DNA from 4 places in the Bacillus sp. EB106-07-01-XG149 genome. Region 1 is predicted to be linked to each of the others. Evidence: riboswitches for the same ligand, from Rfam matches in the RefSeq annotation. Region 1 holds a riboswitch; each other region holds the start of a gene.
What was found. Region 1 has a riboswitch for thiamine pyrophosphate ahead of AC3WTA_RS26150 (MTH1187 family thiamine-binding protein). Riboswitches for the same ligand answer to the same signal wherever they lie in the genome.

Region 1 (4,221 bases):
TTTGGATGAAAGCATATGATAAAGTAATGAGCACGAAAAAAGCAAACATGACAGTAGTATATGAAGATCTATTAGGGTCATGGGTAACGATATTAGAGCCAATTAAAGATGGAGACGGAAATATTGTGGCAATTGTTGCAGCCGATGTAGATGCTTCGATTGTTCCTATTACAAAGGAAAAATTCATTATACAAGGTTTAATGTTTATTTGTATTTCTGTTTTAATTGCAACTGTTATTCAATTCTTAATTGTGCGTAACGCACTTGCTCCATTGCGAGATTTACGTGAAGGATTACGCAAAGTCGGTGAAGGTGATTTAAGTATTAAGTTAGAGGAAAGACCAGATGATATTGGTATTATTAATTCGTATTTTAATAATACCATCGAGAAGTTTAAAGGAATTGTAGATAAAGTGAAGCAGACAGCAGAACAGGTTTCCTCATCTTCACAAGAATTGTCAGTGAGTACGAAAGAGAATAGTATGGCGGTTCAAGAAATTGTAAGTTCTATGGTTGAGTTAAGAGCTAGCGCTCAGTCACAAGAAACGTCAGTACCACAGTATTTAGGTATTGTATATGAAATGGAAGATAAGATGGAAGAGATAAAAAATGCTGCAGAACAAATGGCGAAAGAGTCTGAAGGTATGGAGCATCATTCAGTAAAAGGAAATGGTGTTATTGAAAAGACGATGAATCAAATGATTATAATACAAAATGCAGTACAAGATTTATCTTCTATTATGTATTCTTTGGAAACAAAATCAAAAGAAATTAGTGATATAGTAACTGTAATTACAGGTATTTCAAATCAAACTAATTCGTTAGCGTTACATGCTTCTATTGAAGCTTCACGTGCTGAAGCAACCGGAAAGGGATTTGCTGTTGTTGCTGATGAAGTGAGTAAATTAGCAGAGCAGACGGAAGCATCAGCAAAAGATATAGCAAAATTAATAGGGGAAACACAAGCTGAAACGAAAGAAGCTATTGTTTCAATACAAAAAGCTTCAAAAGAAGTAGAATCTGGAATTGAATTTGTTCAAAGTAGTGGTGCTTTCTTTGAAAAAAATTCAAAATCAGCACAATCTGTTACAAATCAAGTTAGAGCTGTTTTTAGCAATTCAAGTGATATATTGCAAAATAGCCAAAATATTGTTCGTGTCGTAAATGAACTATCACATATCGCAAATATGTATGCGAATAGTAGTAGTAATATTGAAACGAGTATGAAAGAACAGGAAATGTCTGTACAAGATATTGCCGAATTAGCGAGTTCTTTAAGATGGCTTTCACAGGAGTTACAAGAGTTAATTGGGGAATTTAAAAGTTAAATGAAATGATTATACATGCTTTTGTTTGTTCAATAAAATAAATCATGCTACAATGAAAACGAATTAAGGACCGGGGAGCCAATTGGCTGAGAGGATGTAAATAAACATCGACCCTCCACCTGATCTGGATAATGCCAGCGTAGGGAGTTACTTAAAGTGATGTAGCATATGTTATTCTATAATAACTTGCATACAAGGCTTTCCTACGCAGTAGGAAAGCCTTTTCTTGTTTTAAAATTTTAATTTTATAAGGGGGATTTTACTATGTCACAACAAGTTACAATGTCATTTTCAGTAGTACCACAAGCAAAAACAAAAGATGTATATTCTGTTGTTGATAAAGCAATTGAAGTTGTACAACAATCGGGAGTTCGTTATGAAGTAGGAGCAATGGAAACAACGCTGGAAGGAGAATTAGATGTACTTCTTGATGTCATTAAACGTGCGCAACAAGCTTGTGTAGATGCTGGAGCAGAAGAAGTGATTACTTCTATTAAAATCCATTATCGTCCAAGCACTGGTGTAACGATAGATGAAAAGGTTTGGAAGTACCGTGATGAATATGCAAAACCAGAAGCAATCTAAAATAATTACAACAATTTGGCTTATCCTTCTCATAGCGATATGGGAAGGATCTGTTTCATTATTTAAAATTGAACCGTGGATTTTACCGAAGCCTTCTGCCATTGTTCAAGAATTAATTGGAATGAAAGATTTACTATTACCGAATACGATGCAAACACTGCAAGAGGTTTTAATTGGACTATTCTTTGCAATTTTAATTGGGACAAGTATTGCAATTATTATGGACGTTATCCCTTTATTTCGTATTTTAATAAATCCGTTGCTTGTTATTTCGCAAACAATTCCAATCGTTGTACTTGCACCGTTATTTATTATTTGGTTTGGATATGGAATGCTACCGAAAGTAATGGTAGTAATACTCGTTTGTTTCTTCCCGATTGCGCTTAGCATTTTAGAAGGTTTTCAAACAGTAGATAAAAATATGTTGAAGTTGTTGCAAACGATGAAGGCAACGAAATGGCAAGTTTACCAGAAAGTAAAGTTTCCAGCAGTGCTTCCATACTTTTTCTCAGGTTTAAAAATTGCAGTTACATATAGCGTAATGGGAGCGATTATTGGGGAATGGCTCGGTGCCAGTGAAGGATTAGGAGTTATGCTTACGAGAGCTACAAAATCCTTTTTAACAGCCCGAGTATTTGGTGTGGCAGCAATTATTGTTATGGTGACACTATGTCTGTATTTTATCGTGGAGTTTATGGCAAGAATAACAGCACCATGGATATATAGAAAGGACGGCAGGAAATGAAAAAAGGTTTAAAAGTTATGTTGGCTGCCTTATTAGCAGTAGGTGTGGCTGGATGTAATCCGGCGAAGAAAGAAGAAAGTGCAAGTAAAGATCAAAAAGTAAAAGTAGTATTAGATTGGTTTCCAAATACGAATCATACTGGCTTATATGTAGCGCAAACGAAAGATTATTATAAAAAGCAAGGCTTAGATGTAGAAATTATTCAGCCTGGTGATAATGTGACAGCGGAGCAAATGATAGCTTCCGGAAAAGCTGACTTCGCAATAAGCGCACAAGAAAATGTAACGTTGGCTCGTGTAGAAGGTATTCCTGTTGTATCTGTCGGAGCGATTATTCAGCATAACACTTCAGCTTTTGCATCGCTTAAGAAAGATAACATGACTTCACCGAAAGATTTTGAAGGTAAACGTTACGGAGGCTGGGGAGGACCAGCAGAAGAAGCAACGCTGAAGACAATCATGGAGAAGCATCAAGCTGATTTTAATAAAGTTGAAAAAATCATCTTAGGACAAACAGATTTCTTTAAATCAATCGGTCGTGATGCAGACTTTGAATGGATATATTACGGATGGGATGGAATTGAAGCGAAGCGCCAAGGAAAAGAGTTAAATACGATTATGGTGAAAGACTTAGACCCAGCGCTTGATTTCTATAGCCCTGTTATTATTACGAGTGAAAAACATACGAAGCAAGATAAAGACTTTGTGAAAAAGTTTATGAGTGCAACGACAGAAGGTTATAATTTTGCAATTAAAGAACCGAAAGAAGCTGCTGATATTTTAATTAAAGCAGTTCCAGATGTGAATAAAGAATTAGTACAAGAAAGTCAAAAATGGTTAAGTACGAAGTATCAAGATGATGCAAAAGCGTGGGGAGTACAGAAGGAAGAAGTTTGGACGAATTACATGAATTTCTTATATGATAACAAAGTTATTAAGAAGAAAATTGATGTGAAAGATGCCTTTACAAATGAGTTCCTTCCAAGTGAAAAATGAGTGGATTACAAATAAAAGAGATTGTAAAAGCTTTTGATGGAAAGAATGTATTGGCAAATATTAGTGCTTCTATACGAGAGGGAGAGTTCGTTTCCTTTGTAGGACCGAGTGGTTGCGGGAAAAGCACATTATTAAATATGATTGCAAATGTTGAAAGCCCAACAAGTGGGAATGTAACGTATAAGGATAGGCACGTACAAGAGCAAGATGTTGTAAGTTATATGCCGCAACAAGATTTATTATTACCTTGGCGATCAGCTTTGCAAAATATAGTTCTTCCATTGGAAATCGAAGGGAAACCGAAAAAACAAAGGCTGACAGAGGGAATGGAAGCATTAAAGCAATTTGAACTAGATGAATATGCAGACCATTATCCAGATGAATTGTCTGGTGGTATGCGTCAAAGAATTAGTTTTTTGCGCACATATTTATGTGAAAAGCCAATTATGCTACTTGATGAGCCTTTTGGAAAATTAGATGCCTTTACAAAAATGGAAGTACATAGCTGGCTTTTAAACTCTTGGCACCAAGAGAAGCAAACAATCGTTATGGTTACACACGACCTAGA
Region 2 (4,221 bases), on a different contig from region 1:
CTGATGGACCTGCATAGTTTAATAACCAAATGACAACAGAACCACCGAAGATGAATGTACCTGCTTTACGAACAAATCCTTTCCCTTTCTCCCACGTGCTTAGCCATAACGTTTTCGCTTGTGGCACGCGGTAAGGAGGTAGTTCAATGACGAAAATAGACTTTTCCGCTTTTAAAATAGTAAGAGACATAATTTTTGTAACTAATAACGCAAGAACAATACCTGCAACATATAAAGAAAATACAACAGTTGCCTGACTATTAGGGAAGAACACTCCCGCAAATAATGCATATACAGGTAAACGCGCTGAACAAGACATAAATGGTGTTACAAGAACTGTAAGTAAACGTTCTTTTTCTTGTTCAATCGTTCTCGCTGCCATAATACCTGGAACATTACATCCAAAACCGATAATCATCGGAATGAACGCTTTTCCGTTTAAACCGAAGAACTCCATAATTCGATCCATAACAACTGCAATTCGCGCCATATATCCTGAGTCTTCTAATAATGAAATGAAAAAGAATAGTGCAAAGATTTGTGGAACGAATACTAATACTGCACCAACACCGGCAATAATACCTTCTGTAACGAGTGCTTGAATAAAATCAGAAGCTCCAACACTTGTGAGACCAGCCGTCACCCAATCTGTAAGCTGTCCACCAAAAAAGCCATCTAACATATCCGATAAAGGTGTACCAATCCACGTAAACGTAACCTGAAAAATAAAAAACATAACTGCTAAAAAGATTGGAAGTCCTAAAATTTTATGTGTAATTAATCTATCAATTTTTTCCGAAAAAGGAATTTTTCCTTCTTTCTCATGCTTCATAACATTTGTTTTTAACTTTTCAATATACGCTTCACGAGTTTTGTAAATGTGCTCTTCCAACGTACAATCAAGTTTTCCTTCTAAGCGAGATCGAATGGCTACAAGTTCCTTACAAATTGGTAATGCTTTCATTTCTTTTTCTACTACTTCGTTATTGCTTAAAAATTGCAGGGCTAACCATCTTGGATGCTTATAATTCGCTGTCTCTAAAAGAGCTATTACCTCTCCAATTCCTTCATCCATTTGTACACCATATGAAATAATGAATGGCTTTTTCTCGTTTTTGTCATTTTCTTTAAGAGTAGCAAGTAGTTCTTCACAGCCTTTTCCACTTCTTGCAACGACAGGAACGACTGTTACACCTAATAGTTCTGATAATCGTTTTACATCAATTACAATGCCTCGTTGCTTTGCCACATCGACCATATTTAATCCAATTGAAACCGGCTTTCCAAATTCAAGTAATTGCAACGTTAAATGCATATTTCTCTCGAATTGCGAAGAATCCACTATATTTAACATATGATGAAATTCGTCTGTTAGTAGAAAATTTGTAACGACACCTTCATCACGCGAAACTGGATTCAAATCATAAACACCTGGTAAATCAATTAATGTCCCTTGCTTATCTTTTAATTTACCAACCTTCTTTTCTACTGTTACACCGCTCCAGTTCCCTACATACTCATAAGAACCAGTAAGTGCATTAAATAATGATGTCTTTCCTGTATTCGGATTCCCTAGCAAAGCTACCTTATTCACGCTAATTCCACCTTTATCATTTTCGCGTCACAATGACGAATACTAATTAACTGTCCACGACACTCCAATGTACAAGGACCTTTGAACATCGCTTTTTGCTTCATGCGAAGTTCGCTTCCTTCAGAAAGACCGAAAGCAGCCAATCTTCTCTTTAGTAAATAATCTAAAGACTGAACACTTTTTACTAGCACTTTCTCACCGATTTTAATATCTACTAAGCTCATAACCTTCCCCCTCAGAAGAGAATGATAATTATTTTCAGAAAAATTATAGCACAATCTATTTCTCTTGTACTATACCCTTTTGCTTCATATTTATTAACATTTCACTACAATTCTATTTCAATAATTGTCATACCGTATTTATTTGCCATTCTCATCCATTTCGCTTACAATAAACAATAGCAAATAAAGAATCTCGTTATCACAGGGGGAGCCATGCCGCTGAGAGGGAACACTTCGTTCCGACCCTTCGAACCTGTTAGTTAATGCTAACGCAGGGATTGTGCAAACGTCCGAAATACATACCTCTTTTTTATTTACGTATTTCGTATCCTCCTATGATATCTATTCTTTTTTGTACAACTTGGTTTTAGGGGGAGACAATATGCGTAACACCAATTTACAAGCGATGATCGAATCTGCTATTCTTGCAGCCTTCGCCATGATTATCGACATTTTACCATTATCACTTAAACTTCCAACAGGCGGTTCCATTTCATTTGCTATGATTCCTATTTTTATTATTGCATATCGCTGGGGCTTTAAATCTGCTTTCTTAGGTGGCTTAATTTGGGGATTATTACAAATTGTTGTAGGTGATGCTTACATTTTAACACCTGTTCAAGCATTTATTGAGTACTTCATTGCCTTTGCTTTTATTGGATTTGCTGGTTTATTCTATCGACCAATTCAAAAAGCACTTTTAACTTCCAATGAAAATAACGAAAGAAAGAAAGTTATTGGTTACATTATTCTTGCTACATTTGTTGGTAGCTTTGCACGCTATTTCTGTCATTTTATTGCCGGTATTATTTTCTTTGGGCAATATGCACCGAAAGGTCAATCAGCTGTGCTATATTCATTAATCGTAAATGGTGCCACAATGCTTGGTTCTTTTATTTTATGTACAGTTTTACTTATATTTTTATTCCTTACTTCACCACGCTTATTCAAAAGCATCAGTGCTTATCAAATGAATACACAAAAAAAGGGCGCTTAATGAGCGCTCTTTTTTTCATATCGTAATATCAATTAAAAATACAATAAATGCACAAAAGAAAATAAATACCATTATACTTAGCCACTTGCTATGCACGGTTCATCGACTCCTTACATAACCTCATTTTCTATCCAAAGTATACTGTTTAAAAATAAAGATTAGGTAAAGATAATATGAAAATAAATTAAAAAAAGCGTAGCATGTACCATCTACGCTTTTTTTGGTAAGTAGAAGTAAAATAATACACCGTCTTCTGTATTCTTTACCCCATATTCAGCATCGTGTAGTTCTAAAATATTTTTAGAAATAGCTAGCCCAAGACCCGTTCCACCTTGTGAACGCTGACGAGCTGCATCCACGCGATAAAAACGGTCCCAAATTTTATCTAATTGTTCTTCTTCAATGTGAGTACCTTTATTTTCAATACACACTTTTATACGATCCTGCTCATCTATTGTGGAAATCATAATATCCTCTTTATTTGGTGTATAACGTATGGCATTCGTAATGAAGTTTACGATGACTTGTTCAATCCGACTTTGATTTGCCATCACTTCAACTGAACATATATTTTTATGCACACGAAGTTCTTTTTTCTCTATGTCCACAGAAAGGTATTCACATATATCTTCAATTACTGAATCAATATAAAATAAACCCTTTTTCATTTTATATGTACCTGACTCAAATTTAGCTAACTCAAGCATATCCAAAATTAAAGTATCCATTTTATCTACTTCTCGTTCCATCGCCTGAAAATAGTACTCTTTTTTATGTTCAGCTACTCCATCTTTTAAAATAGAAATACAGCTTTTCATAATACTCAGCGGTGTTTTCAATTCATGCGACACACCAGAAATAAATTCTTTCCGCGTATTTTCTAACTTTCTTTCCTTTTCAATATCTTGTTCTAGCTGTCCAATATGCGAATGGAGCTTATTAGATAATACATTAATATTTTTCGATAAATCACCAATTTCATCTTTTGAAGTAATCGGTATTTGTTCTGTGAAATCTAAGTGTGCTATTTTCTTCGTCGTATCATTTATTTTTAATAACGGCTTTGCAATTTGTTTTGAATAATAAAACGAAGCTAGAAAAATGAGAACGACTACAAATGCAATGATGTAAATGTAGTAATCTTGCACCATTTGTACTGCTTCATCTACAGGCTGTAAAGAAGCCATTGCATAAATATATGTTACTGATCCGTCTTTTTCTTTTATTGGCTTAATTAATAATTTATATTTTATATCATTCTTTTCATCGTCCATTGTTTGTGTTGTATATTGTATGTGTTTGTTCTCTTTTAATAATAAATCAGTTTGAAAAACCTTAATATTATCTAAAAATATGCTATTTTTATAAATTGGATTCACAGGACCGTTTACATCTGGTAACTGTAC
Region 3 (4,221 bases), on a different contig from region 1:
GGATACTCCAACCAATAAAGCTGAATAATCCACCATCAAAAAATGAGTGGCGACCATTTTTTAATTCAGAACCGATTTCCATAAAAAACTCCTAACATATATACATTCATAATGACAAAAACAAATTATATCACAATAAAATGGTTTCAGGTCTATAAATCGTAATATAAAGTAAAACAAAAACATCTTACAGAAACAAAGCGCCTTATCTCAAGTTCTTAATTTTGTATACTAGAGCGGTGCATTTAATAAAAATAGTTACATAGTTGTAAAAATTTATAAGGTGGTAAGATTTTTTTATGATTAAGTTTAATTATATGAGAAATATGAAAAAAGAAAAAAGGGCTGATAGAAGCCCTTCTTTTTGGTTCTGGTGCAATAAATTTACTTACGAAAGTCAAAGATCGCATAAATGGTATAGAACATAAAAAAGACATTCGATTGTTGATTTGAAATAAAGTCACAATGTTTATAAAAAGGTGGGATAAATTGTTTCTTTAAATTAAAGGATGCTACATGTGTTTTGATTAAATTTTTTTATAAAAATTGTATAATACTTCACAAATGGATTCCTTTTTTCTCTAATCAATATTCATATGTTACAATAGTACCAGTTGTATCAGTAGTACCATTAAAACCACTAAAACAATTAGAACAACCACCACAACTACCACAGCCACCACAACCGCCACAACCAAAACAACCGAAGCAACCAATACAACGGAATCCACCACAACGAAATCCACCACAGCGACCGCCACAACCACCACAGCGACCACAACCGCCACAGCGACGAGCATCATCTTCAATATAGTAATATGGATATTGGTTTTGCTGGTCCCAATACACAATATTTCCAGATTGGTAATCATTAAGGCTTAACGCTTGTAGTTCTTGTTGAAACTTATTCATTTTCATGACCTCCGTTTATAAACTTCAACCTTTTCAATGCTTTCCTATATTTCTGTTCGTTAAATCTAAGTAGAAATAGCGCTATAAACTAAGTTCAATACGTACCCCTACAAAATATGACCTATCACTAGATAATGCACCTTGTTCATATACCTATTTTTAGGTTATTTTTCCATAGGCTCATTTTTATAAATTGAAAAAAGACGCACTTAGATTGATGCGTCTTTTTGCGATACTTCTTTTATGAAATCATATACATAGGTATTATCCATACCTATGTATAGCAATACCCCTACTCATTATCCAATGACATCTTCTACTTCTGTATTCACTGGCCACTTTTCTAAAGTATAAGCCATTTCCCAAAATGAATATTCATATTGACTGCTAATAATGAAATGCTGTTTCATTCGCTTACGGTCAGACTCTGTTACGTTTTCAGCGATAGTATCTAATCTTGTAATTTGCTCTTCAACTAGCGTACGGAACCAATCAGATCCATAAGCAGAAATCCATTCGTTATAAATTGGCTCTTCTGGCTGATACTCTTTTAAACGCTCACCAATTTCATAATACAACCAATAGCAAGGTAAAATTGCTGCAATGATATCGCCTAAATGTCCTTCATACGCAGCACGATACATATGTGAAGTATAAGCGTATGCAGTTGGAGCAGGGATAAAATTATCTTTTTCTTCTTGTGTTATCCCTAGTTTCTCCGCAAAATTCTCATGTAAAGATAATTCCGCCTCGTATGTATTTTGAGCATGGTGTGCCATACGAGCTGTTGTTTCTAATTCCAGTGCTTTTGCAGCTCCTAAAGTTTGTACTCTAGCAAAGTGACTCAAATAATATGAATCTTGAAGCACATAATAGCGAAAACTAGCTAAATCTAAAGTTCCTTCACCAAGTTGTTTTACAAAAGGGTGATGAAAACTAGCTTCCCAAATTGAATCTACTTCTTGACGTAATGATTGTGAAAATTTCATTTAAATCCCTCCAATAAAGTATAAAATTTAAGTATTTACCCACAGTTATTAAATCTGTAAAATAAAAAAACTTTCTTTACAAACGTAAAGAAAGTGAAAGTGACAGTATTTATTCATAAAATAGTAATGTCTTCCCACTTCCCTACGCTAGTATTAACCAGATCAGGTACTAAGAGTCTCAAATTCTCGTTTGATCTCAGCCTATAATAGGCCCCCCTAGTGGATAAATATTTAATTTTCGTATTGTATTCATCATAACATACTTCATGTTACTGTCAAAAACATTCATGATACTGCTACTTAAAACCCTTCTTCTTTTCTTACTTTTAATGAAGTTTCAATAATCATATCTAATAGTTTACTATAATGAATACCAGCTGCATCTGCACTTTTCGGTAGTAAACTTGCTTGTGTCATCCCTGGTAATGTATTAACCTCCATTACATATGGAATTCCGTCCTTTACCATCATATCCACCCTTGCATAAACGCTGCATTTCAATGCTTTATAACAAGCCAGTGACGCTTTGTTTACACGTTCCTTCAATTCAGCTGGAAGCTCGATAACTTCTTCAATTGTACTAACATCATCATATTTTGCATTGTAATCAAAGAACTCAGCTGCATGTCGGATTGAAATAATAGGTAACTGTTTTCCATCAAAAATTGAACATGTAATCTCATCACCTTTTATATACTTCTCTATTACTACTTCAGAATCCCATTCAAACACAGTTTCCAGCATTGAAATTAATTCATCTTTATCATATACAATCTTTACCCCAACACTTGATCCACCAGAGTTTGGTTTTACCACTAACGGAAATCCTAACTTATCTAATTCATCAAGATTTAGATCCGCCATTTTTGTAAGTTCAATCCAATCGGGTGTTTCTATACCTTCATAGCGTAAAATCTTTTTCGAAATATTTTTGTCCATACACATACCGCTAGATAACATATTGCTCCCGCTATAAGGAATACCTAAACTTTCAAGCGTGCCTTGAACCGTCCCATCTTCTCCGTATTTTCCGTGTAATGCGAGCAGCGCAAAATCAATGTCTTTCGCTTTTTCGATTAAATCTATTTTTTCATTTAACGTAATTGGTACGATTTCATATTTATTTTTATCTAAATTTGCAATCATTTCATTTCCAGTCATAATTGATACTTGTTTTTCAGAGGATACTCCACCCATAATAACGCCAATTCTCATTTCCTCAACTCCAAATTTCATTTTTTATTGTATCACCGATTATTTTGATTCCACGAACTATTTCTTCTTCTTTCAGACGTGAAAATCCTAATCGAAAAGTAGTCGCTCCTCCTCCATCAGAATAAAAAACATCTCCAGGAGAAAATGTAACCCCTTGCTCATAACACTTTTGTAAAAGTGTGCGGGCATGAATTTTTTCTTCTAACTCTATAAATAAATGAAGTCCACCATCACCGGTCATTCTTTGAAACGGAATGTACTCATTACACGCCCCAACAGCTAACTCATATTTTTTCTTATAAACTGATCTTGCCTTTTTTAAATATTTTTCAAAATATCCTTCATGTAAATATTGAAATAGAACAGCTTGATCTAACGTAGATGTGTGAATCGTTCTTGCTCTTTTTACACTTTCTAAATGATGAATCAGCTCTTTATCTGCGATGATCCAGCCTACACGTAAGCCAGGGAAAAGTACCTTTGAAAAGCTACTAATATAAATTACATTATTACCAGCGCCAGCAAAAGTTAATAATGGTGCTAAATGTGAACCTGAATAACGTAGCTCTTCATTAAATCCATCTTCTATAATAGGAACCTTATATTTTGAGAATAATCTCATCAGTTCCGTTCTTTTCTCCGAACTCGTAACAATACCGGTTGGATTATGATAGGAAGGAATTAAATATGCGAAATCAAACTCTTTTTCACGCAAACTTTTTTCTACTTCGTTCGTATCGATGCCATCTTCATTCATATTAATTCCGTGAACTTCAAGTCCATGTAAACGGAAAAGCTTCAATGCAGCATGGTGAGTTGGATTCTCACAAATAACCCGCCCTGATTTCTTTGATAACGAGGATAGCACGATGTCTAATCCTTCTGTAAATCCATTTGTAATTAAAATATCTTTGTTCGAAATATCTACACCTTTCATTTCCATATAATGAAGTAGATAATTCATTAACGGTCTATAACCTTTTGCGTATCCGTAGTTTAATACGACATCCCCTTCAATGGACATACGAGTAAGAAAAGCTCTTTTGAAATTTTCCACATCAAATAGCTTTTCGTCCGGAGCAATGCTATTAAAAACAATCATTCC
Region 4 (4,221 bases), on a different contig from region 1:
TGAACACATGGACACAAGTTTATGATCCGTTCGGAAACATTTGGATTTCGGCAGCGGTCGCACTTATTCCGATTATCTTTTTTTTCTTAGCTTTAGCAGTTTTCCGCATGAAGGGGTATGTGGCAGGATTTATTACAGTTGTACTTACAATTTTAGTTGCGTTATTCGCTTATAAGATGCCGTTTACGATGGCGATGGCAGTGACGGGATATGGTTTTTTATACGGACTATGGCCAATTGCTTGGATTATCATTATGTCGGTATTTTTATATAAAATATCTGTGAAAACAGGTCAATTCGATGTGATTCGTGCATCTGTATTATCCATTACAAATGACCATCGTTTACTCGTTATTTTAATCGGTTTTTCATTCGGAGCATTTTTGGAAGGGGCAGCAGGATTTGGTGCACCAGTAGCGATTACCGCAGCGCTTCTTGCAGGTCTTGGGTTAAATCCTTTATATGCAGCGGGTCTTTGTTTAATCGCAAATACGGCACCAGTAGCGTTCGGAGCGATGGGAATTCCGATTACAGTTGCTGGACAAGTAACAGGTATTGATCCGCATAAAATTGGACAAATGGCTGGGCATCAATTACCGTTCTTATCATTATTTGTTCCGTTCTTTATCGTATTTTTAATGGATGGATTTAAAGGGGTAAGACAAACATGGCCGGCTCTATTTGTAGCAGGTAGCTCATTTGCAATTACGCAGTTCATTACAGCGACGTTCTTAGGACCAGAACTTCCGGATATTACGTCAGCACTTGTAAGTTTAGTGAGTTTATCGCTATTCTTAAAAGTTTGGCAGCCGAAAGAAATCTATCAGTCTAAAGAAGCAAATAGTGAAGTAGCAGCAACGGCGATATCTATGCCGAAACTAACGGTAGGAAAAGTAGTAAAAGCATGGTCTCCATTCATTATTTTAACTGTGATGGTAGTCATTTGGAGCCAAAGTTTCTTTAAAGCGTTATTTGCTCCAGGCGGTGCTTTGGAAAGCCTTGTGTTTAAGTTTGATGTTCCAGGCTTACACAATTTAGTAATGAAAGCAGAACCAATTGTAAATAAACCGACGCCTTATGAAGCAATCTTGAAATTAGATATTTTATCAGCGACGGGAACAGCAATTTTAATTGCTTGTATCATTTCTATCTTTATTTTGAAAATGAGTGCAAAAGATGCAGTAGTAACATTTAAAGAAACGTTACATGAACTTAAGATGCCAATTCTATCTATCGGATTCGTATTAGGATTCGCGTTTATCGCAAACTATTCTGGTCTATCTTCTACATTAGCATTAGCACTTGCAGGAACTGGCGGACTATTCCCGTTCTTCTCACCATTCCTAGGCTGGATCGGTGTATTTTTAACAGGATCCGATACGTCAGCGAATGCACTGTTCTCGAATTTACAAGCGATTACAGCGCAGCAAGTCGGTGTATCTGAAGTACTTCTCGTTGCAGCAAATACAACGGGCGGTGTAACAGGAAAGATGATTTCTCCGCAATCGATTGCGATTGCTTGTGCGGCAGTTGGACTTGCTGGAAAAGAATCAGATTTATTCCGATTTACAGTGAAGCATAGTTTATTCTTCGTAATTATTGTTGGTATTATGACGTATGTACAGGCATATTATTTAACGTGGATGATTCCATAAATAACAAAAGAAATAAACTTTGCATTTTTCAGATTATCGTGTATGATGAGAAAGTATTGAAAATTAAATCAGTGATAAACTAGGGGTGCCTAACGTATGCGTAGGCTGAGAGAGAAGCGTGTGAACTTCTTAACCCTTTGGACCTGATCTGGCTCGTACCAGCGTAGGGAAGTTAACGGCTTTACATAATGATGTCTTTATGAGCCAGGTCCTTATTTTTTTATGGACCTGGCTCTTTTTATTTTGGCATACGCTGGCCATATCTCGTCCTTGTCACGTACAGGGGGGCAACAAAGGTTATGAAACAGTCTGTTTCAGCTGAGCAAATTGAATTGAAATCGAGTTTACCAGGAAGTAAGAAAGTGTATGTGGATGGACCACGCACGGGTATGAAAGTGCCAATGCGCGAGATTGAACAAAGCGAAACGAACGGTATTCCGAATCCGCCAATTCGTGTATATGATACGAGCGGTCCTTATACAGATCCTGCGTATAAAGTGGAACTGGAAAAGGGGTTGCAGGCGCCGCGCCACTCTTGGATCCTGGAGCGCGGAGATGTAGAAGCATACGAAGGGCGCGAAGTAAAACCAGAGGATGACGGTGTGAAAGTGGCTTCGAAACATACGCCTGTTTTCCCGCAAATGGATCGCCAGCCGCTTAGAGCAAGGCATGGTGCAAATGTTACGCAAATGCATTATGCACGTAATGGTATCATTACGTCTGAGATGGAATATGTTGCGATTCGTGAAGGAGTAGAGCCTGAGTTTGTTCGTAAGGAAATCGCGGAAGGTCATGCCATTTTACCAGCGAATATTAACCATCCGGAAGCAGAACCGATGATTATCGGCCGTAACTTTCACGTAAAGGTCAATGCAAATATCGGAAACTCTGCTGTATCTTCTTCTATTGCAGAAGAAGTAGAGAAGATGACGTGGGCAACGCGCTGGGGCGCAGATACGATTATGGATTTATCTACAGGTAAAAATATTCATACGACGCGTGAGTGGATTATTCGTAACGCGCCTGTACCAGTTGGGACTGTACCGATCTATCAAGCGCTGGAAAAAGTAAACGGAATTGCAGAAGATTTAACGTGGGAAGTGTATCGTGATACGTTAATTGAGCAAGCTGAGCAAGGTGTTGATTACTTTACGATTCACGCGGGCGTATTACTTCGTTACATTCCGATTACTGCAAAGCGTACGACAGGTATCGTTTCACGTGGTGGTTCAATTATGGCACAGTGGTGTTTATTCCATCATAAAGAAAACTTCTTATACACTCATTTTGAAGAGATATGTGAAATTATGAAGCAGTATGATGTTTCGTTCTCTCTTGGAGATGGATTACGTCCAGGTTCGATTGCAGATGCAAATGACGAAGCACAGTTTTCTGAGCTTGAAACACTTGGTGAATTAACGAAGATTGCTTGGAAACATGATGTGCAAGTGATGATTGAAGGACCTGGGCATGTACCGATGCATTTAATTAAAGAGAATATGGAGAAAGAGCTTGATATTTGTCAGGGCGCGCCGTTCTATACACTTGGGCCGTTAACAACAGATATTGCACCAGGTTATGACCATATTACATCGGCAATTGGAGCGGCGATGATTGGCTGGTTTGGAACGGCGATGCTTTGTTATGTAACGCCGAAAGAACATTTAGGTTTACCGAATAAAGATGATGTTCGCACGGGGGTTATTACGTACAAAATCGCTGCACATGCAGCTGATCTTGCGAAAGGGCACAAAACGGCTCATCAGCGTGATGATGCACTTTCAAAAGCTCGCTTTGAATTCCGTTGGCGCGATCAATTTAATTTATCTTTAGACCCTGAACGTGCGATGGAATATCACGATGAAACACTGCCAGCAGAAGGTGCGAAAACGGCTCATTTCTGTTCAATGTGTGGACCGAAGTTTTGTAGTATGAGAATTTCACATGATATTCGTGAATATGCGAAAGACAATGATTTAGAAACGAAAGAAGCAATTGAAAAAGGGATGAAAGAGAAAGCGAGAGAATTTAAAGACACTGGTAGTCATTTATACCAATAATACGTTACACCTCTTTACTTGATTGATCACACTGTAGTACCTAACTTAAATATAGAAGAAGCCCCCTTTACTAAGACGGTAGCAAAGGGGGCTTCTGTTGTTTATAGGGCGAAGAAGAGGTGTACCCAGTAGTATAAGAGGAATAATGTGACGACTGTTGTGAGAGGAATAACGATAAGGGATACACTTAAATAGTCTTTCCATTTTACTTTAATTTTGTTTTGTTTCAGGATATACATCCAAATGAGGGAAGCTAACGTACCAATTGGTAATAATAGTGAACCGATGTCACTGCCAATAATGTTTGCCAGGTAGATAGTTTTTAATGTGACTGGGTCTAGTCCCATTTCTGTTAATGTGATTGTACCAATCATAAGTGCAGGATGGTTATTGAAGACGTTAGAGAGGAGAGAAACGAGTCCGCCCATTGCAAAGCTGGCATAGAGTAGATGCTGACTTACAACTGGCTCAAGCCAATTTACAAGTGCTGCTGTTAATCCTGCGTT

Region 2: linked by a shared signal. The riboswitch ahead of thiT (energy-coupled thiamine transporter ThiT) and the one ahead of AC3WTA_RS26150 (MTH1187 family thiamine-binding protein) in region 1 are both predicted to bind thiamine pyrophosphate.
Region 3: linked by a shared signal. The riboswitch ahead of tenA (thiaminase II) and the one ahead of AC3WTA_RS26150 (MTH1187 family thiamine-binding protein) in region 1 are both predicted to bind thiamine pyrophosphate.
Region 4: linked by a shared signal. The riboswitch ahead of thiC (phosphomethylpyrimidine synthase ThiC) and the one ahead of AC3WTA_RS26150 (MTH1187 family thiamine-binding protein) in region 1 are both predicted to bind thiamine pyrophosphate.

The regions. Positions count from the first base shown of each region.
Region 1 is NZ_JBYTDP010000010.1:95,875-100,095, reverse strand. It holds gene AC3WTA_RS26155 (methyl-accepting chemotaxis protein) at 1-1,328, shown strand, start outside; TPP riboswitch at 1,390-1,491, shown strand; gene AC3WTA_RS26150 (MTH1187 family thiamine-binding protein) at 1,593-1,913, shown strand; gene AC3WTA_RS26145 (ABC transporter permease) at 1,885-2,658, shown strand; gene AC3WTA_RS26140 (ABC transporter substrate-binding protein) at 2,655-3,653, shown strand; gene AC3WTA_RS26135 (ABC transporter ATP-binding protein) at 3,650-4,221, shown strand, end outside.
Region 2 is NZ_JBYTDP010000002.1:1,071,322-1,075,542, forward strand. It holds gene feoB (ferrous iron transport protein B) at 1-1,594, opposite strand, end outside; gene AC3WTA_RS11780 (FeoA family protein) at 1,591-1,818, opposite strand; TPP riboswitch at 2,013-2,114, shown strand; gene thiT (energy-coupled thiamine transporter ThiT) at 2,201-2,815, shown strand; gene AC3WTA_RS11790 (sensor histidine kinase) at 3,025-4,221, opposite strand, start outside.
Region 3 is NZ_JBYTDP010000001.1:415,996-420,216, forward strand. It holds gene AC3WTA_RS02235 (DUF898 family protein) at 1-82, opposite strand, end outside; gene AC3WTA_RS02240 (heterocycloanthracin/sonorensin family bacteriocin) at 586-918, opposite strand; gene tenA (thiaminase II) at 1,212-1,901, opposite strand; TPP riboswitch at 2,024-2,129, opposite strand; gene ddlB (D-alanine--D-alanine ligase) at 2,202-3,116, opposite strand; gene pdxR (MocR-like pyridoxine biosynthesis transcription factor PdxR) at 3,121-4,221, opposite strand, start outside.
Region 4 is NZ_JBYTDP010000005.1:155,157-159,377, forward strand. It holds gene lldP (L-lactate permease) at 1-1,655, shown strand, start outside; TPP riboswitch at 1,727-1,842, shown strand; gene thiC (phosphomethylpyrimidine synthase ThiC) at 1,955-3,715, shown strand; gene AC3WTA_RS20520 (arsenic transporter) at 3,817-4,221, opposite strand, start outside.